4 regions of the Eubacterium sp. 1001713B170207_170306_E7 genome follow, and region 3 is predicted to be linked to each of the others. Evidence: riboswitches for the same ligand, from Rfam matches in the RefSeq annotation. Region 3 holds a riboswitch; each other region holds the start of a gene.
What was found. Region 3 has a riboswitch for cobalamin ahead of I2B62_RS17805 (LytTR family DNA-binding domain-containing protein). Riboswitches for the same ligand answer to the same signal wherever they lie in the genome.
Positions count from the first base shown of each region.

Region 1 (5,715 bases), on a different contig from region 3:
TTGTAATGCCATGCAAACCGGATGATAAACGGAAAGGTCAGGAGCAGAATGACCGAGACCACGATGATCTGCTCCCAGGTGATCTCCGAAAGGCTGCCGAAGGTCCAGTGGACAATGGCGGACAGCTGCTGCTCGTTGGACACATACTGCATGCTGGCGTTCAGGGCTGAAAAGAAATAGTTGAGGGCAATGCCGATCAGGATGATCGTTGTCTTGCCCATGCCCTTGGCCGAGGCGATGCCGTACACCATGGCGGCGCAGATAAAGGAAAATACAAAGGCCATCAGGACTGTGCCCACCTGGTTGCTGCCAAAGGGCATAAAGCCAAAAATAATGGCCAGCGAAGCCCCAAAGGCCGCGGCGTTTGAAAGCCCGGTGGTAAAAGGGCTTGCCATCTTATTGCCCGTGATGGCCTGCATGACCAGCCCGCTGATACCCAGGCCCACGCCGGAAACCAGCGCCATGGTGATGCGCGGCAGGCGCAGCTGCATGAGCACGGTGAGCTCGGTCTGGTTCAGGGCCGCCGCGCCCATAAAATGGCCGCCGGGCAGCAGGGTGGCCAGCACCCGCCCCACGGTCACATTGGCAACGCCGACAAAGCAGCTGGAAAAGGCAGCAATGACCAGAAGGATCACCGCTGCCAGCATCAGAGCCGCTCGTTTTTTGTGATAGGCCTTTAACGATGGCTGCTTTTCCATAGCTATTGATGCTTAACCTGGAAAACGTGTCCCTCTACCGGATCAACTCCCTGGATTTCCATCCATTCGTCAAAGATCGCGTCGGGGTCAACATCCTTCATCTGTTCGGGATACAGCCATTTCGCGGTATAAACGGTTCCGATCATCTTGCCCAGTCCGCCGGCGCAGAAGCCAGTGGTCACATAGAAATCGTCATTCTGGACGGCCTTTAAATCGGACCAGCCCGCGCGGCTCAGCATTTCGCTGGAGATGGTGCTGTAATCCTCAGCTGTCGGCGGCGTGTAGACACCGGTATTTTTGAGGGCCGGGCCGGACGAGGTCTTGATGATGAGGTCCGGATCCTCCAGCAGGATCTTTTCCGGGTCGATGGTCTTTCCGGTAATGGTAGGATCGCCGAAAATATTGACACCGCCGGCGTTGACCAGCATGCTGTTCCAGCCGTCATTGCTGGTTCCCGGGATACAGGTGGTATTCGGGTCGCCGTATTCCCAGTACACCTTTTTGCTTCCCTTGACGTCCTTGATTTTTTCCGCCACCAGATCCATATTATCCTGGTAGAATTTGGTAAGCTTTTCGGCTTCCTTTTCCTTGCCGAACAGCTTGCCCAGAATCTCGATTTCCTTTGGCAGCTCGGCGTTATTATAGCCGGATACCACGACCACCTGAATGCCGAAGGGCTCCAGTTTTTTAATGTCCTCTTCCCAGGTGCCGTTGTCCGGAGTAATGAGTACCTGAGCGCCCAGCTCAGCGATCTTTTCATAGTTCAGCTCGCTCTGGCCCTTGCCGATGACATTTTCCGGGTCGAACTGACTCCAGTACACTCGGTCCTGGGCCGTATTCTTATCCACGGCCACCACCTTGTCAATGGCGCCGATCCCACGGATCAGCTCAGAATTGTAGCGGTTGGCCACCACCACCTTTTCAAGGGGCTGTGGAATGGTTACCTCACGGCCTGTATCGTCCACCACGGTAATGCTCTCCGCCTTTGCTGAATCCCCGTTCTGGCTGCACCCGGCGAATACCGGAACCAGCAGAAGCAGCGCGCACATCAGCGCAATCACTTTCTTTTTCATCTTTTCCTCCATTAAACTGAAATTTTATGTCAAATCCTTTTGGATATGAACATCTCCCCGTGGAAAACAGGCCCGCCCGGTTTTTGGTAAATAAAAAAACCGATAAGCACTCTGCTCATCGGTCCCATTTTCCGAGATTTCGTTTATTCAAACACGCCGCTGCATTATCCCCCTGCACGCATTTCTTCTTTAAGGCAGGTCTCCTGGCTTACAGCTCGTCCGCGGCCCGCCTTCCCGGATTGCTCCAGTGGCTTTCAGGCTTTGTCCCTGTTTACAGTGATGGGTTCGCACCGGATTTTCACCGGTTTCCCTATTCTCTTATTGCTAAGCACCTCAAAGGTTATTCATTTTTTATCATTATACCTGCTTCCACCATGCTTGTCAATATCCAATCGGCCGGATTTATTTTCGGACCATAAGGCTCCAGTGGGTGCTGTAGTCCTGCGGGGCCTCAAGGTTATGGACACAGGACTCTCTCAGGCTGTCCTCAAGCTGCCAGTCCTTAAAGAAACGCTGGATGTCTGCCAGATCCACATAGAGGTGGGGCACGCCCGTCTCAGTACCGCTCTTTTCCGACAGCAGGGTGTTGGCGTCAATGCGCCGGCTGCTGTCTGCATGCTCGTAGCCGTAGCTGCTCTTGGAAATGAGCGTGAGGAACAGCTCGCCGCCCGGTCTCAGCACCCGGCGGATTTCCGCCAGAGCGACCTGAAAGCCCGCAATATCCGTATGGTAGATGACATTGTAGGCCAGGGCACAGTCAAAGGTGTTGTCCTCAAAGGGCAGGTCGAGCATATCGGCCACGCAGGCCGTGAGGGGAACCTGCTCCTCCCCGGCCCATTTTTGGGTGTGCGCAACGCCGCACTCGGACAGGTCGGCGGCGGTGACCTCAAAGCCTTTTTGAGCCATGTAAACCGCGTGCCGCCCAAGGCCGCAGCCCAGATCCAGAAAACGCAAAAAGCCCCTGCTCTGCCAGCGCTCCGCGAGATAGGGACTCTCCACACAGGGGGTAAGCCAGTAATCCGACTGGTTTTTCTCCCAGTCCCATGCTTTTGATTTCATTGGTTTTAACCTCCTCACATCTGTTTTAACTTAAAGGATTCCTGTAATCTTCAACAGGCAGCAGTCATGCCCCTGCTTGATGGTCTGGAGCAGCTCGACCTCTACCGGCCGCTCAAATACGGCTTCAAAGAAGGCTTTGCTGTACCCGGCGGTGCAGTAGCACCAGGTCAGGGACGGGGAGGGCTCTGCCTTTTCCAGCATGGGGCACTCACAAGTAAACATTTTGGTATACAGCGCGTCTCCCTTGATGCGCCAGCCCGCGCCGCTCTTGTTGAGGTGGCTGACAAAGCGTTCCAGATTCTGGCCGTTGGACTGGTACAGCGCTCTGAAAGCCTCAGCGGTTTCCTCCAGCCGGCCGTTTTCGTTGCAGTGGCAGCCCATTCTTATTTTGATAATGGTCTCCCGGTCAAAGCTTGCCTCCAGCTCCTCCGACAGGCGGTTTACCCACTCGGCCCTCTCTTTGGGCGTTGCTCCCGGCCGCAGCGGGACACGGCGGACCAGCGCCTCTGCCGCTTCCCGGGAGACGTTTTTCTCAAGACTCTGGCTTAACCGTTCCAGCTCCTCCTGCTCCAAAAACGGACTGACCGTTTCCGGCATACTAAAATTTTTCATGCTTCACCTCGCTTGAATTATTTCTGTTTGATTTTGACTATCATTATAGTACAGGTTGACCTGAATAACAACAAATGCGCAGAGAAAGGCAATTTTTAAGAATTTATTAAGCCCAATAATATTTCGTTAGCCGACGCTTTTTGACCGACTGATAAACCAGAGCAGCAGAAACAGGAAGCATGATTAACAGAATCGTAAAAAAATCATGAACCGGCGAATGGGAGGAGCCTGTCAGCCCCAAGACGCGCCCAGAAGCAAAATCTTACAAAAATTAAAAAAGAATCTCAAAATAATGAGATTCTCTGCTGTCTTACTCAAAAACAGCCTTTAGCGAAACACTCAGATCCTCAAACACTTTGGATTCCAGGGTATCCTCTGCAGTGAATTCTGCAGCGGTTTCATGCTCAAAATAATGAACGGTGACAGCCTTTACCTTAGGGTTCACGATCCAGTATTCCCGAACGCCGGCCAGCTGGTACTTATTGAGCTTGACGAAAAGATCGTTGCGGTAGGTAGCGGGGCTCAGGATTTCAATGACAATGGCAGGCGGGCCCTCATAACGCTGGTCGGTGAATTTATCCGGGTCGCACAGCACGCTGAGATCCGGCACCAAAACATCTTTATTCAGGCGTATTTCCAGTTCGTTGTACACTTTGCATTGTTTTCCTGTCAGGTAAGTCTTTAACGCAAAGTAAAGATTTCCTGAAATATCATGGTGCGCGACATTTGGCCGTGGTGTCATCATCACCATTCCGTCGATGAGCTCATAAACCTTTTGCTCGTCGGCCGGAAGCTTTTCAAACTCCTCCAGACTTATGGGCTTTTCGGTGTAATCTTCTTTTAATAAAGGCATTTTCAGACCCTCCTTTTGTTCTTAAGTTTATTATATCCTGGAATGCACTGGCCTGTAAATGTTTTACAGGCCTTTTAAGACTTAGGGAAGTAAAAGCCGAACCGAAGCGCCGGGCTGCCTCCTCACATAGGCTTCAGATTTTTTTCCAGCCGTCCGGTCATCCACGCCAGGCGTTTGGTCCGGCCGGCCTCTGTTTTGGCGTCGAGATAGGCTCTTGTATAGGTCTTTTTCACAGAGGGCGGCATGTTTTGAAAATTGGCATAGGCCAGTTCGTTTTCCCGCAGCAGTCCGCCCACTGCCTCGATCTGTCCGGCGGTGATGGCGGTGGGCCCTGCGGCGCTGGCCCACTGGCCGTTCTTTTTGGCCTCCTCGATCTTTTCTCTGCCGAGATCTGTCATCTGTCCGCTTTTTTCCAGCCTTTCGACCAGGGCCTTGTTCTTTTCGGACCATTGACTGTTCTTTCTGCGCGCGGAAAAATACTTGATATAGGACTGGTCGTCTACCCGCTTCATCTGGCCGTCGATCCACCCAAAGCACAGGGCTTCCTCCAGCGCTTCGCTTGCTTTTAGCGTCACAAACGCTTTTGTTTTTCCAAACACCAGCCAGACGCCCTCGCTGGACTGGCTGTTATCCTCCAGCCAGCGTCTGAACGCGTCGCGGGTCTTAAAATGCAATGGCTCACTCATCGTCGTTCCTCCACAATATTGAATGTTCTTTTTCACAGTGCCTGAAAACAAATATGGCCGTCCGGCGCACTGTTCCCGGTGGTATATGACGATTATAGCATGCTTTCCGCCTCTGGTCATTTCTTTTTATGCCGGATAAAGCTTTTGTCTGCCGTTTTGTTTGTAAAAAAAGATCGGCGCAAATCTGCGCCGGTCTCAACGTATTAAAAACTTCAAGAAACGAAGTCTTTTACCTAAGGAAGAAAAAGCCGTCCTGCGGGCACTGCCCATTTTCCTGCATCTTTTTCACTAAAGTCTATACGATATATCACCAATGTCCGGCTGTTCTGATAAAGCAGCTCGACTCCTGGCCGTTATTCACAGCGCCTGGACACTTTTTCTTATCTGGATAAAAGGCGCAGTTTCGGCTGCGCCACTTCTTTGACAGTATGAGACCAGTGCGTATCTGCACCGGTCTCACATGGGTTTTCATTATTTTTCAATGACAAAGTGGCCGTCTCTAAAGTCGACGGTGACCACCTGGTCCTCATCCAGGTTGCCCCGGATGATTTCCTTGCCGATCATGGTTTCAATGTTTTTCTGCAGGAAACGCTTGAGCGGGCGGGCGCCATAGCTGGGGTCGTAGCCCTGGTCGATGACAGCCTCCTTGGCGTCTTCGCTGAGCTTCACCACGATGCGCTTGTCGTCCAGGCGTTTCTGGAGCTCGGCCATCATCAGATCGACGATTCTGCCGA
Region 1 is NZ_JADMVE010000001.1:305,897-311,611, reverse strand. It holds gene I2B62_RS01660 (iron ABC transporter permease) at 1-698, opposite strand, end outside; gene I2B62_RS01655 (ABC transporter substrate-binding protein) at 701-1,771, opposite strand; cobalamin riboswitch at 1,947-2,122, opposite strand; gene I2B62_RS01650 (class I SAM-dependent methyltransferase) at 2,174-2,830, opposite strand; gene I2B62_RS01645 (DUF6144 family protein) at 2,861-3,442, opposite strand; gene I2B62_RS01640 (Uma2 family endonuclease) at 3,753-4,295, opposite strand; gene I2B62_RS01635 (YdeI/OmpD-associated family protein) at 4,418-4,981, opposite strand; gene clpB (ATP-dependent chaperone ClpB) at 5,453-5,715, opposite strand, start outside.
Region 1: another riboswitch for cobalamin. It lies ahead of I2B62_RS01655 (ABC transporter substrate-binding protein); the one in region 3 lies ahead of I2B62_RS17805 (LytTR family DNA-binding domain-containing protein).

Region 2 (5,715 bases), on a different contig from region 3:
CGATGGAAGCAGTGACATCGGCCAGGTAAAAGCATTCTGGTCGTTTAGCATCTGGGAAATCTTGCCATCCGAAATGTAGCGCATGTTGACCTGATCCGCGGCAATGGTTTCGGTTTTTTCGCCGCGTTCTTTTAACGTTAAGGTGTGTGTGGCCGCGTTCTGCTGCATTTCTTCATCGACCTGGGCCGCAGTCTTTCCAGTGACGTTAAAGCCGTTCATGGTGGTGTTAAAATAAAAGCGGGTGCTGAAGTAAAAGCTTAAGCCAAGGTAAATGGCCAGAATAACGGCGGCACCAATGCCGATGCCAATCCAGACCTTTTTATGGCCTTTCTTTTCAGGCATATCCGGCGGCTCCCCGCCATCGCCTGAATCCTTGACCGTGGTGTCATCATCGTCGTCAAAGCTGAGAACCTCGCCGACATCAGGACCGGCATTTTCCGTCTCGCCCTCCGGCGGCTCCGGGGGATCAATGATGGTTTCCGCTTCTGCCTCCGGCGCTGCGGGCTCATCAATTATCACCTCATCCTCCGGGGGGACAGGACGCTCAAACAGAGAGGCGTTCTCAATTGCCTGCTCTTCGCGGGTACGCTCCTCGCGCTGATCTTGTAAATTCTTTTCATCCATAAGATTAAATCCTCTTTTTTTGCAGTATATAGTTGATTTTATCATTTTTTTGGGTAAAGGTAAATCTTTAATTTGTGAATATTAAGCCCTTCCCGAAACTTTAAGAATTATTTTATCCCCAGGTCTGGTTGACAGCCTGGCTTTGGGAAACGTATAATAAATACGCCTGAAACTTATAACGCTGTATCTTTGGAGGTAAGCAAATCATGCTTGAATTTTTTATAAAGCCCGTAGCGTCTGACGGCGGTATCACCTATCTGCCGACAACCGCGGGATACGCTGTGCTCATCGGTCTGATGGCAGTGGTGCTGGTGACCGCCTCGCTGGCTGCCGGGAAAACCGAACACCGTCAGATCAGTACCCGGCATCTGACCTTCTGCGCGGCGGCCATTGCGCTGGCAGTGGTGGCATCGAACATTAAAATCTTCCATTTGCCCACCGGCGGCTCTGTGACGCTGTTCAGCATGCTTTTCATTACGTTGACGGGCTATTGGTACGGCCCCAAAACAGGAATTCTGGCGGCCATCGCCTACGGTATTCTGCAGATGGTGATCGACCCCTTTATCTTATACCCCCTTCAGGTGCTGGTCGATTATGTGCTCGCCTTTGGTGCGCTGGGCTTATCCGGTTTCTTCAGCCAGTCGAAGCACGGGCTGATAAAGGGATACCTGGCCGGAATCTGCGGCCGCTACGTGTTCGCGGTGCTGTCCGGCTGGCTGTTTTTCGGCTCCATGGCCTGGGAGGGATGGGGTGCGCTGCCGTACTCAATGGTGTACAACGCGGTCTATATTTTCTCGGAGGGCGCGCTGACAATGATTCTGCTGGCTGTTCCATCGGTATCGAAGGGACTGGCCCGTGTGCGGGAGATTGCGGAAATTTAAAACGGATAATCTTGCTTAAGGCAGGATACCGCCGCAAAAAGAGAAAGAAATCACCACCCAGGCTGTGAAAACTCGTCACAGCTGCACTGTCCAGCGTCAAGCGTGTGGACAGTACCATTACTGGTGTAGCAGTAAAACAAAAGAGGCTTCAAAAAAATAAAACACGCCGTGTGAGCGTGTTTTATTTTTTTGATATCTATCGGTTTTTAGGCTGAGGGCTTACAGCTCGGCTTCTTCCTTGCCAAGCTTTTTCCGCTCAACCAGGCGGCCCATAAAGAAAGCCAGAATACCAACGCCAATCCCGGTCTGAAGGCAGAAAATCAGAGATTCTACCTCGCCAGGCAGTTCACCGTTGATCATGGTCTCAAGCACAGGGGTGAACCAGGGCTCGTATTCGCCGCCCTGAATTTCTTCAATCATTGTGCTGCCCGCGTCGTCAGAACCGCCAAATTCAGCGCCCTGAAGGGCAAAAAGTGGTACGACCACCAGTAAAGCCACAATCACCAGGAGAACGATCACTAATTTTTTGTTTTTGCTCATTTTACACTTCCTCCGATGCTAAGAAGCCAATGGATTTGAGTTCCGGGCTTGCGTAGGTTTCTAAAGCGATAACGATAATAACCGTTAAAATCCCTTCGATGATGGCCAGCGGCAGCTGAGTCGGGGCAAAGACACCCAGGAATTTTACAGCCGATGCGGCCACACCGCCCTGTTCAGAAGGATAAGCCAAAGCCAGCTGGAAACTGGTAATACAGTAGGTGAACAAATCCCCAAGCGCGGCGGCAAGAAAAACGCCAACCTTGCGGTTAACCTTCAGCTTCTGGCAGAGCTTGTAGATGCCAAAAGACACAAAGGGGCCGGCAATGGCCATTGAAAAGGTGTTTGCGCCAAGGGTGGTTAAGCCGCCGTGCGCCAGCAGGATGGCCTGGAATAATAAGACGATGATGCCAAGAATACTGACCGCGCTTGGTCCAAATAAGATGGCCCCAAGACCTGTACCCGTCATGTGGGAACAACTGCCTGTTACAGAAGGGATCTTGAGTGATGAAATAACGAAAATGAAAGCGCCAGCCATGGCCAGAAGCGTAATGGATCTTCTGTTGCCCGTCAGGGTTTTCTTAATTGAGAAAAACCCGGCAGCTAAAAAGGGAATACAGATAACGCCCCATGCAATGCAGTACCCCACAGGAAGATAGCCCTCCATAATATGCATTGCGTTTGCGGCGGGTACAATCCCGAATACAAGCGCCCACGCGCCCAGCAGTGTGACAAACTTTCTTTGGTTCTTTGTCATTTTTACCTCCTCCAAAAATGAATTTTACCGGGCTACGATTCAATCAACAGGACAGCAGGGCGAAAAAAAACCGCTTACCAGACGGATAAGCAGTGAAAGTACGAAATAACGAATCCTAAAACCTTATAATTTCGTCCTGACACTCAGTTATCTCCTCGTAACCAAATGTATTGCAGTTTTAATGATCAGCATCCTGACTTGACTTGCGTCTCACAGTGGCGGGACCGTTTGGGATTTACACCCAATTATGCTTTAACCATCGTTTGTGATGGAAACCATTAAAGTGCGCCGGTGTACCGGCTACGCTTTTAATTATAGCACCTTGTTCCATAATGTCAATAAGAAAAGTTGAATTTTTTTAAAAAAGAGCAGAAATAATTATACACATACCCCCTATATGTATTTTGAGCGTTCAAGTTAAGAGTATAAGAAAAAAATATGGATAATCTTAAATGCTTTTTGATTATTTGACAAAATCGTAAAAATAAACTACAATAGGTTCTGAAATTGACTTTCAAAACTTTTTATATATAATTAATGCGTTAAAATAAATATAAGAAACAAAACAGCCGTTTGAAGAATAAAACCATTATATGGAAATAAAAGAAACATTTCGGAAGTTTTATTGTTTTGACTTATGAAAAGTTCCTGCCGCAAGGATAAGAGCAATGCGGCTGAAAGTCCAGTCAGAAGAAGAAATTTTGGAGGAAACAGATGAGTGAGAGCGCAAAACGTATCGAGGCTTTTTCAAAAAAAGACCTGCCAAAGACAAATATCAAACGTGTCAATATTCCGGAAGGCTTTGAACGGATTGGCGTAAACGCGTTTAAAAACCTGACAAAGCTGAAGGAGGTTAGAATCGCAGAATCCGTGAAGGAGATATGCGGTCATGCCTTCGAGGGATGCACCATGCTTTCCGCCGTCAGTCTGCCCTCAAGCCTGAAGCTTTTGGGAGAGGCCGCCTTTATGGAGTGCCGCCGAATACAGTCGCTTGAAATACCCGGGGGCGTCCAGTCCATCAAGGACCGCACCTTTAAATTCTGCCGCGGCCTGGAAAGCATCACCCTGCCGGACAGGCTTGCCCGGATCGGCGAGAATGCTTTTTACAACTGTGATAAGCTGGCGCGCATCGAGCTGCCAGATACCATCGAAAGACTGCCCTTCAGAACCTTTTACATGTGCAAAAGCCTGGAATCCATCCGGTTTTCGCAAAATCTAAAATATATCGGTAAAGAAGCCTTTGTGAATTGCAGCTTTCAGCAGCTGGAGCTGCCCGAGAGCCTGGAAGTTATTGAAGAATCCGGATTTTTGAAATGCAAGAAGCTCACAGCCCTTAAGCTGCCCAAAAACGTTAAGACCATTGGAAAATGGGCGTTTCATGGCTGCCCCAACCTCAAGAAGGTTGAGATAAGGCACGATCCCGATGAAGTGGGCGAGTGGATCTTTAACCGGAACGATGTGACCGTATATTGCTACGAGGGCTCCAAAATAGACGTCTATTGCAGGCAGTACGATTATAAGGTCCACTATATCCAGCCGGATTTTCGATGTAATTCTTGACAAAAAGCATTTGAAAAGCTATGATGAAAACAATTAAATAAAGATTTTATCCTGTGTAATGGGAAAAGGGTGGGAGACCCTTGCTGTAATCGCAGCTGTAATACAAAAAGCCAGTCCGGAAACCACTGCCAGTGCGGCGGGAAGGGGATGTGGATGATATTGTAAAGCCAGAAGACCAGCACAGAGATATGTTTTAAACTCCGATTTAGAGTGACAAGACAATTCCAGAGCCCTCCTTAGACGGCCGCTGTTTTCCTTCTCTGAATCCGAGGAGGTTTTTTAATTGCGAAGCAAAAAAGGAGAGAACCGCTATGGCGATAAATCTGGAAGCACCGGAAGGAAAAAAGGAACGGACCAAAAAGGGGAAACAGACCCATGAAAACATCCTGCACCAGGCCAAGGAGCTGTTTTATACCCGCGGCTATAACAATACCGGAATGACAGACATAGCTGCCAACGCCCAGGTGGGCCTCGGCACCCTGACCTATTACTTTAACCGAAAAGAGGACATTGTCGACGAGATCATCAACACCTATTTTATGCGGCTCTATGATTTTGTGGGCGAAAACTCAGATAAGGCAAAGCTGCAGTATGTTAAGTACTGTACGGCCATGATTCTTTTTTACACCGGCATTGTGGAAGACCCTCATGTCATGAAATTCTATTACGAAATCACACTTCGGGACTGCAATAAAATAAAGCGCCTGATGGTTTTAAAGCTGTTCAGCCGATCCGCTTTAGAGTATTTTAATAAAACCTATACCGAGGAAGACATGGAGGCCTATACACTGGCTTTTTACGGCGCCCAAAAAGAAATTTTCATCCGATACTACGAGCGAGAGCTGCCCTTCAAGGCTAAAAAGCTGGTAAAATCAATCGTGTACCACATGTTCCGGCTCCTCGATGTTGATAATGATACGTTAAAAAACAGCATGAAAGACGGCTTTGTTTTTCTCGGTGCTTATCGGAATACACTGCCCCAGATATTATAAGATGAGGGTAAAAAAGTAATAGTTCCTTAATTGCGAATCGCACCCTCCAGCGAAGATCTTTAAAAATAAAAAACGCTGAAACAGCCCGGAAAATGGTACTTTTAGCAACTGTATTTAAAAAAAATCAAAAATAGAGGTTGCAAAAAATAAATTATAATGCTAGAATAAGGCTTGTAAACGAGATGACAACAAATTGTATCAATTGCAGCTATTCTTTAAAGAACGACTCGTTTGCATAATTTAATAACAACTGTAATGAATTGCCGCATGATAATCATTCTGGTTATATGCAGCTAGGGTGTTTTTGAGAGTTTCTCAAGACGCCTGAGGGAAGTAGGTGTGAATCCTAGTACAGAGCCGCTAT
Region 2 is NZ_JADMVE010000012.1:12,754-18,468, forward strand. It holds gene I2B62_RS19670 (L,D-transpeptidase family protein) at 1-624, opposite strand, end outside; gene I2B62_RS19675 (energy-coupled thiamine transporter ThiT) at 831-1,505, shown strand; gene I2B62_RS19680 (energy-coupling factor ABC transporter substrate-binding protein) at 1,725-2,045, opposite strand; gene I2B62_RS19685 (energy-coupling factor ABC transporter permease) at 2,047-2,799, opposite strand; cobalamin riboswitch at 2,965-3,094, opposite strand; gene I2B62_RS19690 (leucine-rich repeat domain-containing protein) at 3,514-4,359, shown strand; cobalamin riboswitch at 4,396-4,558, shown strand; gene I2B62_RS19695 (TetR/AcrR family transcriptional regulator) at 4,671-5,351, shown strand.
Region 2: another riboswitch for cobalamin. It lies ahead of I2B62_RS19685 (energy-coupling factor ABC transporter permease); the one in region 3 lies ahead of I2B62_RS17805 (LytTR family DNA-binding domain-containing protein).

Region 3 (5,715 bases):
TCTTTTTCCAATCCAGATTCTTATCCGCATAGACCGATACATCTACCTTTCCTGTTAGACCTTCCCGTATTTGCCACATCTGGCAATTTGAATACTCAGGATCGTTATAAAAGGTCACATCCACACCGGTCATCAATCCCCAGAAAATTTCCCGTATCTGGTCTGGCGTAAAGGCCTCCGTAATATACGGCGACACATCGAAACCACATTCCATCGCTTCCCGAATCACACTCTGCTGTTCTCTTGAATATTTTGGCTTAACGCCCATTTTTCCACAACCCCAGCAGCATCATCAGCGCCTCAAGGCCCAGGCATTCTGCGGCGACCAGTCCAAACCGGCTGTTAAAGGCCAGTCCGGCAAGCAGCGCGCAGGCACTGATAACCACCAGTATTCTCCTCGCCCGTTTCCGGTAATGGGTGCACTCGACGTCGTCCAGCGGCTTCGCGCTGTTTTCAACCGGCGCCCATCTGAAGATCACCGGAAAAGCACACAGCGTAAGCGACGCGGTAACCACCGCAACCGCCCCCGCCGGGCAGAACCGAGCAACGAGTAAAACAGAAAGTATTGTGATCCATGACAGCAGATAGCAGACCCCGCGTGTGTCGGCGTGGTAACCGCCAGCGTAGGCGCGGATGGCCGCATAAACAATTAAAAAGAGAATGGTCTCCGGCAGCATGCCCAGAATAAGGCCCACCAGCAGCATAGATGCGTAGTGAGTTGCTTTGAGCATGGCTGATTCCAGCCCAAACTGGTAAATTTCCACATCATCTAAATCGATGATCCGGTGCGCGACCAGACGGTTAACCGTCCATTTTGCACCCCGACCAATCATTAGAACTTACGCAGATCCTTAACTTTTTCGGGAAGTTTGTCTTGGTGGTTGAAAAGCCAGCATGCGGTATTGGCATTTTTAATGGCTTCCTGGCGGGCCGTTTTTTCGACGACCTTAAACAGTTTATCTTTTAAGCTATTTTTTTTCATAATAGACACCTCAAATTTAATAAACAAATACATCAGCTGATTACACTTATTTTAGCGTCTTCTTGTAAGAGCTTCAATCCGTTTTATCTGAAGTGTCTTTTTCCTTGTCTATTTAATCATACCTATGTCTGAAGTAAAAAATCATGTGTCTATTTTACGCTGAAGGAGACAATAAAATTTTCACCTCGAAAAATTCATCATTACTTTTTCGTTGTATTGTACCATCATATTTTTCCACGGCTGATTCGACGTTTTTAAGTCCTAATCCCATATGCTTACCACCTTTTGTAGATACAAGGGTATCTTTATCCCAAGCCAACTCTCCATTATATTGATTGCGGATACTGATAGTCACAAATTGATTGAATTTAAAGACTCTTAAAACAATCATTCTTCTTTCTATGGGAATTTTAGTGCATGCTTCAATCGCATTATCCAGCAAATTCGAGAAAATTGTGGTCATATCAAAAGGATCAATAAAGTTAAAATCGATATCTTCCACTTCAATATTTAACTCAATTCTTAATTCATCACATTTTAGTATTTTATCATTAACAATAATTGTCAATATACGGTTTTTACATTTAAAACGGCCTGAAAGAGCGTCCATACTCTCTAAAATTGTTTGCGCATAATACTTAGCTTCAATACCACTTCCTGAAATATATAATTCCTCTAAGGTTTGCATGTGATTCTTCATATCATGAATCAATCGCCTAGAATGATCATATTGGGCTTCAATATTATGATAATAGTTATTTTGCATAGACAATTGCTGATCTCTTAGTTTCATTTCATTTTCCAAAGTATATTTTTGAGAAATAGCTTCAAAAAGATAAATCAAGTAAATATCTAATCCTAAAAATCCAACACTCAAAATAGTTAAAACAACACTTGTAATGGAAGTGTCAATGATAATAGAAATATAATCTATTATTAAAATTTCAAAAAGTGCTAAGATTATTAAAAAGATATTTTGTTGTGTTGCTATTTTACCAAATTCATGCTTTTTCATTATTACAATAAGAGGTCTATAAAAACACAAAAGCATCACTTGACTTGCCAAACCTGAAAAAAATAACGCGGCACTATTTCCCATAATAATTTCCATTGTTCTACCGCTAAGAACAGAAAAAGCTAACACAGAAATGGTGTCCATAATAAACATATATAAATAAAACAACAAACTTGCACCAACAATTTTTCTTTTCATTGGTGCATCAAACAAACAAATTCCAACTAAGCAGGTCGCTAATAATCCATAAAAACTTTTCAGCAAAGGAATTCTCAATTGATTAACTATAATCGCAAAAGATACAAACATAAAATAAGAAAGCACATAAATTGACATAGTGTATTTTTTCTTAAATAGTTTAAACATAAATTTAAACAGAACATATCCTGATATACTGTACCACAATATCAAATTTCCCCAATAAAACACATTATCCATACTTTTCCTCGAACGTATCTCTTAAGCCAATCCGCTACAGCAGCTTAAAATTCTCCTCAATATAATCAAACAGACGCGCCTTAAATTCCACGGCGCGTTTCTGGGCAATGGGTAGGGTTTCGCCGTTATCCAGGAACAGGTCGGCCCCGGCGATGCGCTTGCAGTGGAACAGGTTCACAATCACGCTTTTATGGCAGTACTCAAAATCAAAGTCCCCGACCTTTTCCATGATCTCTGACAGGACGCCGTTAAATTCAAAATCGCCCTGGGTGGTGCTCATTTTGATCTTTCTCCGGACGCGCTCAAAATAATAAATATCGTTGCTGGCAAAGACTTTCAGCTCGCCGCCCATCATCAGCGAGACGTCGTGGCTCTTGTTTTCCTTCTCGATAAAATCAAAAACCTCGGTCAGCACCATGTTAACCTTGGCGGTGTTAAAGGGCTTGACCAGATACTCAAACGCGTGCACGGCAAAGGCGTTGCGCATGTAATGGGTATAGCTGGTGATAAAGATAAGCTTTACCCGGGCGTCCCATTTGCGGATCTGCTTGGCCGTGTCGATTCCGTCGGTGCCGGGCATCTCCACGTCAAGAAAAAGGATATCAAACTGGATACGGTCCTCAAGCACTTCACTGCCGTCATGATAAACATACGTCTCCACATCAATACTGTGTTCCTCACCATATTTGATGATGAGCGCCTCAAGCTTTTCCGCAATTAAAGCATTGTCATCGCAAATTCCAATTCTAATCATCCCATTTTCTGCCTTTCCGATATTTCTTTCATTATATCATATTTTCTTCTAACACCCTATAAAAAGGCGTGATGAAGTTCATTCCTACCAAATATTCTATACCATATAATGACGCTTTGAAAACCAGAATTTTAACATTTTTTTCAAAAAAAGAAAAGCCCCGGCGTTTGGGACTTTTCTAAAAAAGGGAGGGTTTTTCAGCCTCGCTGACTGAAAAGAGGATTTAATGACACCTGTCTGATGGAACAGGCATTATGAGATCTAATTAAATACGAATGATAAGGCGACCGTCCTTAAATTCCATAAAAAAATCCCTCTCGGATTCAGAGAGGGATGAACGAACACAGTTATACTGGATGGTAAAGGTTTTGTTTCGTTTCTTAAGCACTCTAAATCGGAGTCTTTTAAGAACCAATCACTATGTCGGTCTTCTGGCTCAGCAATATCGTCTTTCCGCCTTCCCATCATCATTGACAGTGGCTTTTCAGAAAGCATTTTGCATTACAGCTGCGATTACAGCAAGGGATTTACACCCTTTTCCCACTACATAGGATCATTCAATATTTAATTAACTTCATCATACGCTCTTTGGGCGGATTTGTCAACAGCTTCTTTTTAATTCTTTACGATTTTTCAGGCGGACCCTTTCCGTCCGCCAGCCGCCTCTATAATAATAGAGCACAAGCACTGCCCCGGTCACGATCCAGGTCAGCGGATAGCTCAGGTAGATCATGCGCGCGTCGTGTACAAACCGCAGAGTGGTAAAAATCCAGCCCAGCCGCAGGCCGCACATGCACACCAGAGTAATGACCATGGGGATGACCGTGGCTCCGGCACCCCGCAAAACACCCACAAACACCTGATCGGCGGCGTAGATGCCGTAAAGGGGCACCACGGTGTACAGCTGGCGCATACCGTTTAAAACCACTGCCTCGTCCGAGGTAAACATGCCCAGGATCAACCGGGCGTTCAGGATAATCATTACGCCCAGGCCAAGGGTCACGCCAACGCACAGCAGCAGGCAGACGTTCTTGCCCTTCACCACCCGCTCCCAGTGTCCCGCGCCCATATTTTGGCCCACGAAGTTGGAGATGGCCAGACAGAAGGCGTCAATGGGCATAAAAAGAAACCCGTCGATCTTCATATAAGCGGTAAAGCCGGCCATTACCTCCAGCCCAAAGGTATTGATCTGGGACTGGACCACCACATTGGAAAAGCAGACCAGCACAGACTGCAGGCCGGCGGGCAGGCCGATGCGCACAATATCCCTGAGTGTCTGAGCGTGAAACCGGATTCTCGCTGGCCGCAGCCGGTAGATGGGGTCGGCCCTCAGCAGGATAATGACAATGAGCACAGCGGCGGCCAGCTGGGCCAGGGCAGTAGCCAGCGCAGCGCCGGCAACACCCATGCCCAGCGGACCCACAAAGAGCAGGTCAAGCCCGATGTTCAGCACCACCGTGACCACCAGACAGGCCAGCGGGGTTTTGGAATCACCCACAGCGCGCAGGACACCGCTGCCAATGTTGTAAAGGGTCATGGGGATCATGCCCAGAAAATAGATGCGGATATAGGGTACGGCGTATGCCAGCCCGGCCTCGGGAATGTTCATCATCTGCAGCATGGCCGGCGCAAAGGCCAGCCCCAGAACAGTGAGGACAAGGCCGGACACCAGGCTCAGGGCTACGGCGGTGTGTACAGCCTCCTGCACCTTATCGTATTTTCGGCTGCCAAAAAACTGTGAAATCAGCACGCTGGCCCCGATAGACAGGCCGATAAAAAAATAGATCATAAAGGTGATGAGCAGGCTGCTTGCGCCTACGGCTGCCAGCGCGTCTGCTCCCACCAAACGGCCGACGATCACGGCATCCGCGGTGTTGTACAGCTGTTGGCAGAGGTTGGAGAACATGAGGGGCAGGGCGAACAGCAGCAGCTGCCGCCCGATCCTGCCCTCGGTCATCTGGCCCTTTAACGGGATTTCACGGGTTTCTTCCATATGGGTTTCCTTAATTAATAGAGATGGCAGGCCACCTGGTGGCCTGGCGCCACATCCTTCAGGACAGGCTTGTTCGTTTTGCAGACCGGCATACATTTTTGACACCGCCCGGCAAAGGGACAGCCCGGCGGTAAATCCAGCGGGCTCGGCGGGTCGCCGTCAATGGTTTCGATCTTTTGACAGCAGTCCATATGCAGTGAGAACACAGACCCCAGCAGCGCCTGAGTATAGGGGTGCATGGCGGCTTCACACAGCTGCCCGCCCGGCACAGTCTCCACGATATTGCCCAGATACATGACGGCCAGCCGGTGGCTCAGGCTCTGGACCAGGGCCATATCGTGACAGATAAAGAGCATGGCAATGTTTTTTTCCCGCTGAAGCCGGGTGAGCAGTGCCACGATTTTCTTCTGAATGGAAACATCCAAGGCCGAGGTGGCCTCGTCGCAGACCAGCACCTCCGGGTTCAGGGCCAGAGCTCTGGCAATGCCCACCCGCTGGAGCTGGCCCCCGCTCATGTTGTGGGGGTAGCGGCT
Region 3 is NZ_JADMVE010000008.1:136,380-142,094, forward strand. It holds gene I2B62_RS17785 (hypothetical protein) at 1-268, opposite strand, end outside; gene I2B62_RS17790 (accessory gene regulator B family protein) at 258-833, opposite strand; gene I2B62_RS17795 (cyclic lactone autoinducer peptide) at 833-982, opposite strand; gene I2B62_RS17800 (ATP-binding protein) at 1,137-2,435, opposite strand; gene I2B62_RS17805 (LytTR family DNA-binding domain-containing protein) at 2,470-3,189, opposite strand; cobalamin riboswitch at 3,593-3,755, opposite strand; gene I2B62_RS17810 (MATE family efflux transporter) at 3,791-5,182, opposite strand; gene I2B62_RS17815 (ABC transporter ATP-binding protein) at 5,197-5,715, opposite strand, start outside.

Region 4 (5,715 bases), on a different contig from region 3:
GCCGATGCCGCCAAAGGTAACGGACGAAATTTTATTAAATTTTGAAGGGTCGCTCAGAATGTAAGCGTCCCGGCAATTATCAAAAGCTTCCTTTTTAACCATGGCCTCATGAACGTCCGGCGTAGTATAACCCGCCGTAGGGCTGATGCCGTTGGTTCCGAAAAAGCCCAGGGTAAAATTGTATTTTCTGAGGGCTTCCACGGTTTCCTCGCCCACCATGGCTTCGGTAGAGACCCGGAGGTGTCCGCCTGGGATAAATACTTTATACCCTTTTTTAAGGAGTTTATTTGCGTGTCCAAGCCCGTCGGTCACGTATGTCGCTTCCTTTTCGCTGATATGGTCAATGAGCGCCTCGGTAGTTGTCCCCGCATCGATAAAGACAAAATCGCCTTTCTTAATGAGCGAAGCGGCATACTGCCCGATACGCTGTTTTTCCTCACTATACTGGCCGTGCTTGTAAGCCACGTCGTCTTCATTTGTTGTATAGCTGTTGTCAACGGCTGTCGCGCCTCCATGAACCTTGTTGATCAGGCCCATCTCATGCAGGGCGGTCAGATCCCGCCGCACCGTTGATTCTGAACTCCCGAGCAGCTCAGTCAGTTCCTGCACGGTCACTGCTTTTTTGCTCTCGACGGTTTTTAATATAATGTTAAATCTTTCTTCTGTTAACATCTCTTTGTCCTCCGCAACTGTATAATATCACCATTTTCAGTCATTGTCAAGCATTTTCATTCAAAAAACTTCAAAAATAATCATAAAATCCCTGAAATCATCCTTAAACCTGCTTGTTAATGACTGAATTTGACTGTTTAAGCCTACCATGCCCGGGTATAAAAGTCAACAAACACAAAGCGCTGGCGGCCGGACCGCCCTGAAAGGTTCTTTTCAAAAAATAAAAAAGAACCAAACACACAATTTGGTTCTTTTTTATCAGTGATATGCATATACTAAGTTTTTGTTTTTTCGATCATGACATCAGACGTTATCGCCGTCCTTGATGTCAAAATAGTCTGGTAAAAATTGCTGAACGTCGTTAATGCGGATTTCAAAATGGGAGTGCGGTCCGGTTGAGTTACCAGTGCTGCCCATTAACGCTACGACTTGGCCCTTTTGAACCCGGTCACCAACGCTTACCTTAAATTCGGAGTTATGACCCATTCTCAGGACGGTTTTTCCATCGTCCATCATAATGTCAACGCATAATCCGTAACCGCCAAAATCACTTGCCCGGATGACCGTACCACTCTGCGGTGCGTAAATCGGCGTCCCCATTGAGTTCGCGATGTCCACTGCAAAGCAGCCTGCATGGCTTCCTGGCTTATCTAAAGCGGAAATATTACCGGTTGCCGGTAAAATAAAGTTGTCTTTCTTTGAAGACATGGTCGGGTACTGCTTGGTTCCCTTTGAAACAATCTGAGCCACCGGCTCTTTCGCAACTGTTTCGGATAAGGTCGTTTCGCTCACAACCTTTCCGTCTTCATAGACGGTTTCGACTTCCTTATCAAGTTCTCCGTTCACACCTTGCTGTGTAACTACAGTTTGATCAACATATACATTCGGATCTTCCTGCTCAACGGTCTGGAAAGGTATGTCTTCTTTTTTAGTAGATGTTTTAGTCAGATTAATCTTTAAGATACTGGAGCTTGTCTCAGTCTCATTATTCTGGTTTTCTACATTCTCATTACTATTATTTTCAACGGTACCTTCAGCTGCTGGAGCTTCCTCTTGGGCTGGCTCATCGCTTTGGTCTCTTGCCACATCGGCTCCACCACGGCTTGCTACCTGGATTGGAGCATTCGTACTCTCTTCACTCTTACTCGGATTAGTATTACCTGTTGCTAAAAGATTAGCGCACTCGTCCGGACTGTTTAAGTCCTCGAGCGGAAAATTCTTAGGCGTTTCTACAACGTCACTCTGGATGTCGCATTTTACCAGCTTATCTGTACCCTGTACGTTACCGATCTTATTAATTGCACCTGCAATACCGGCCTGTACCTGGTCTGATGAAGCTAAGTTACCGACTTCCTGTCCGTCAACCTTTAATTCTACACCATGAACGCCGACCCGAAGGTTCTGGGCGTTCAATGCATCAGTAAATTCTTCCTCTGACAACATTGGTTTATTAAATGTGATGCTCTTTTTAATCTGTATATCATTGTAGACATATGCTGTTTCAATCGACGTTTTCGATCGCATATCCTGCTCTACCTGATCCAGACTCTGTGTAAACACAGCCGCATCTTTGGTATAGCCTAAAACCTCTCCGTCAACCATGACCTTGTAACCAAGACAGGTTGAAGAAAAGAATCCGAGAAGAAGCGCTACACAGAAACCTGTGAATACGACTTTTTCTCTTTTGCTCAAGTGCTTGGCGTAATGCGCAAGCTTCTTAAAAAACATCTGAAACTTGCCACTTGAGCGATGGCTTTCGTTGCTAATGCCTAATCACCACCCTCCTATATAATTTTGACCAAATTGTAAAGTTATTTACAATTTAGATATATTTTAACATATCCTTTGGCACTTGCCAATACCTTAACCGAAATTACTTAATATTTTATGAAAAATTCATTAAAATATACGTGTTTTAGGTTTATTTAAGGCGTCATGAGCACCTTTAGCAAATTTTAAGTATTTTTTTCTTTACATCTAACCGAAAAAGAAAGAGGAAAAATTTGTTGTTAAAAAAAAATTTACGGGAAATCCTCTGCCAGGGCCCAATAAACCTTGACAAAAGAAAATCAAAGGGATATGATAGGGATAACTTAATATTGTAAACATTATGTAAATGGGAAAAAGGTGAAATTCCTTTGCTGTAATCGCAGCTGTAATACAAAATGTCCTCTTGTGTGCCACTGTCCGCCGGATGGGAAGGTAAGAGGAATGCCATTGTAGAGCCAGAAGACCGGCATAATGTTTTCTTAAAACACTCCGATTTAGAGTTATTTAAGAGATACGTTCCCAATCCTTCCGTATTTTTTGCCTTCTCTAGCCGGAGAAGGCTTTTTTATTACACTAAATGAAGGTGAGGTATTCCCATTGATCGAAATAAAAAAACAGGCAAAACCAGCCAAGGAATTTAAAGGCGACACTGCCATCAAAAGCCTGATGACCATCAAACGCCAGCTTGAGGATAAACGCGGGCTGTTCGGTATCCATGAATATGCCTTTGCCAAAACCAGCGACCTGCTGTTTTCCATGGGCACCAGGCTCCTGTGCGAGGGCAACCAGTGCGGCCATTATGGCGCCACCTGGGCCTGCCCGCCGGCAGTGGGCAGCTATGAGAGCTGCGTCACCAAATGCCGCTCCTATGAGAACGTCTGCCTGCTTTCAACGGTCACCGATTTAAAGGGACAGTACGATTTCAAAGGCTGGCACCGGGCCCGCATGTTCCATGAGGCCGCCACAGCCAAGGCTGCCCGGCTTTTCAGAGCCCACTATCCCGGCGCGCTGGTGCTCTCCACGGAGGGCTGTATCCTCTGCGGCCAGTGCACCTATCCCAATGCCCCCTGCCGTTACCCTGACCAGATCTTTCCATCGGTGGAGGGCTACGGCATCGTGGTCATGGACCTGGCAAGCAAAACCGGACTTTCCTACAATAACGGCCCCGAGACCGTCACTTATTTCAGCTTTACCCTGTTTTAACCCTATTCAGAAAGGAGAACCACCATGAACCTGACCATTACCCCCGCTTCCTGTACCGAGCCCCTGCCCCCAGCCGTTTCGGTTTCCGATTTCCACGCACTCAAGGAAAAGTACAGCAGCCTCAGAAAAAAAGCGACCAAAGCTTACTGCGCATTGGACGGCGTTCTTTCCCTGTTTCAGGCCATTGCCCTGGAAAAGGGCATTGACTTTAACCCTGTAGTTTTCTATCCCATGTCCTCCTTTGTGCGAGAGCGGGATATCTGCCGGATAACCGAGCTGCTGCTGGAGAGTGCCTTTTCCGCGGGTGAAAAGAGAGTGGACTTTACCATCAACCTTTTTAACGCAGGCGTTATCTCCCTGTCCCTCAAAACCAGACAGCCCTGCAGGCCTCTTCCCCAGTATACAGAGGAGCTCCAGACCCTGCTCGCAGCCTATGACGGCATACGGGATACCCGGCGGATTGGCGGACGGGAGCTGACTGCCTTTATCCTGAGGCACCGCCACGGCCAGACCGAGGAAAGCTTTGGCAGTGATCTGCTATACGTCCGTTTTTAAGATTTTCTCAGCCGTTTCCTCATCAATGATCAGGTGGCGCGCAAACCCCGTGTTCAGACAGCCGATGGCCGAGCCCACATTGGCCTCGACAGGCACAATGCCAATGAAATTCTTGATCTTGGAAAGCGGCGCCAGGGGAATCTGGATGGCGAAGTCATCCTCTCCCTTAATCTGCTGCCCCTTCCAGTTAAAAAAGTAGGACAGAATATTGGAGGTTGCCCGCTCCGTGATCAAACGCCGCCCAAAGCGCAGGGCGGTGGCATGATCCGGCACGCAGGGATAGCCGCCAAGGGTCACCAGCGCGGTATCCGTCTTTTTCCACAGAGCCAGAATACTGTTGTAATTATCCGTGGTCACAAACAAATCCCGCTCCTGCTTGGTCGTGGGAAAGGCCGGCGAGATTAAAAAGTCCGCCTCAAAGCCCGTCTTCCGGGCAAACTCTGTGGCCAGCTCATTGGGGTGATAGCCCTTATGAGGCACTGTCGCTGTTCCGATCAGAGGGCAGACCTTTCCGCTGTACTGTCCGGCGAGCTCCCTGTTCGCCAGAATATCAATGACCCGGCTGATGTTATAACCCCAGCCAAGGCCCAGGATACGGGTTTTCGGAAGAATCTCCAGAAGGAAATCCACAGCGGCTTCATAAAGACGCTCCTGAGTTTCATTCTTATCCTCCGTACAGCTGACAACTTGGCAGCTCTTTAAGCCAAAGCGGTTGCAAAGCTCCCGGCTCTTTCCAATGCTGGTGCTGTCAAAGGACTTAATCTCAATTTTGACAATCCCCTCTCTGCGGGCTTTGTTCAGCAGATTGCTGACCGAGGGCCGCGAGATCCCCATGGACTTTGCGATCTCAGCCTGAGTCATATTCTCTTCATAATACATTTGCGCCGCAGTAATAAGACGGATCAGTTCTTTCTCTTTCATGATGCTCTCCTTATACAAATGTCAACAGCTTTTTTCTAAATATACTCTATTTTTTGACAAATGTCAATCTGTTGCTTTTAAGACTCAAAACCCGCAATACTTAACATTTGTCAATAAATCCCTCATTTTTTCTGTTTTTAGGGTGATTTTTAATGTTTTTAAATTATTTTACGTTTTTATTATTGACAAATGTTAAATCCAGTGATATTCTATAAGCAAGTTGAAACCGATACCGGAGGTGAGCGTATGCCAGTAGAAACCTTAAAAATCAAGAACATGTTATTGACATCTGCTAATAAAATTAAAAGCAGTGTCGAAAATTTAACCAAGCTGGACTGTGAGCTCGGTGATGGCGACCATGGAACCACCATGGAGAAGATCGCCAAGGCCATGATCTCAGAAGTCGATGCCTGGAACGAAGAAACCAACCTCAAAGAAGCGCTGGAAGCCCTGAACGATACCCTTGAGGATATCAGCGGCGGCTCCGCAGCTCCCCTGTTTGGCTCCTTTATCTGCGGAATGGCCGAAGCGGCCGACCCCAGCGAGGATACCGACAGCTTTATCAAAACCATCCTGCTTGGCGCCTATGAAGAA
Region 4 is NZ_JADMVE010000007.1:2,877-8,591, reverse strand. It holds gene I2B62_RS16080 (DeoR/GlpR family DNA-binding transcription regulator) at 1-672, opposite strand, end outside; gene I2B62_RS16075 (peptidoglycan DD-metalloendopeptidase family protein) at 976-2,400, opposite strand; cobalamin riboswitch at 2,755-2,929, shown strand; gene I2B62_RS16070 (DUF2284 domain-containing protein) at 3,040-3,645, shown strand; gene I2B62_RS16065 (hypothetical protein) at 3,670-4,200, shown strand; gene I2B62_RS16060 (sugar-binding domain-containing protein) at 4,183-5,121, opposite strand; gene I2B62_RS16055 (dihydroxyacetone kinase subunit L) at 5,368-5,715, shown strand, end outside.
Region 4: another riboswitch for cobalamin. It lies ahead of I2B62_RS16070 (DUF2284 domain-containing protein); the one in region 3 lies ahead of I2B62_RS17805 (LytTR family DNA-binding domain-containing protein).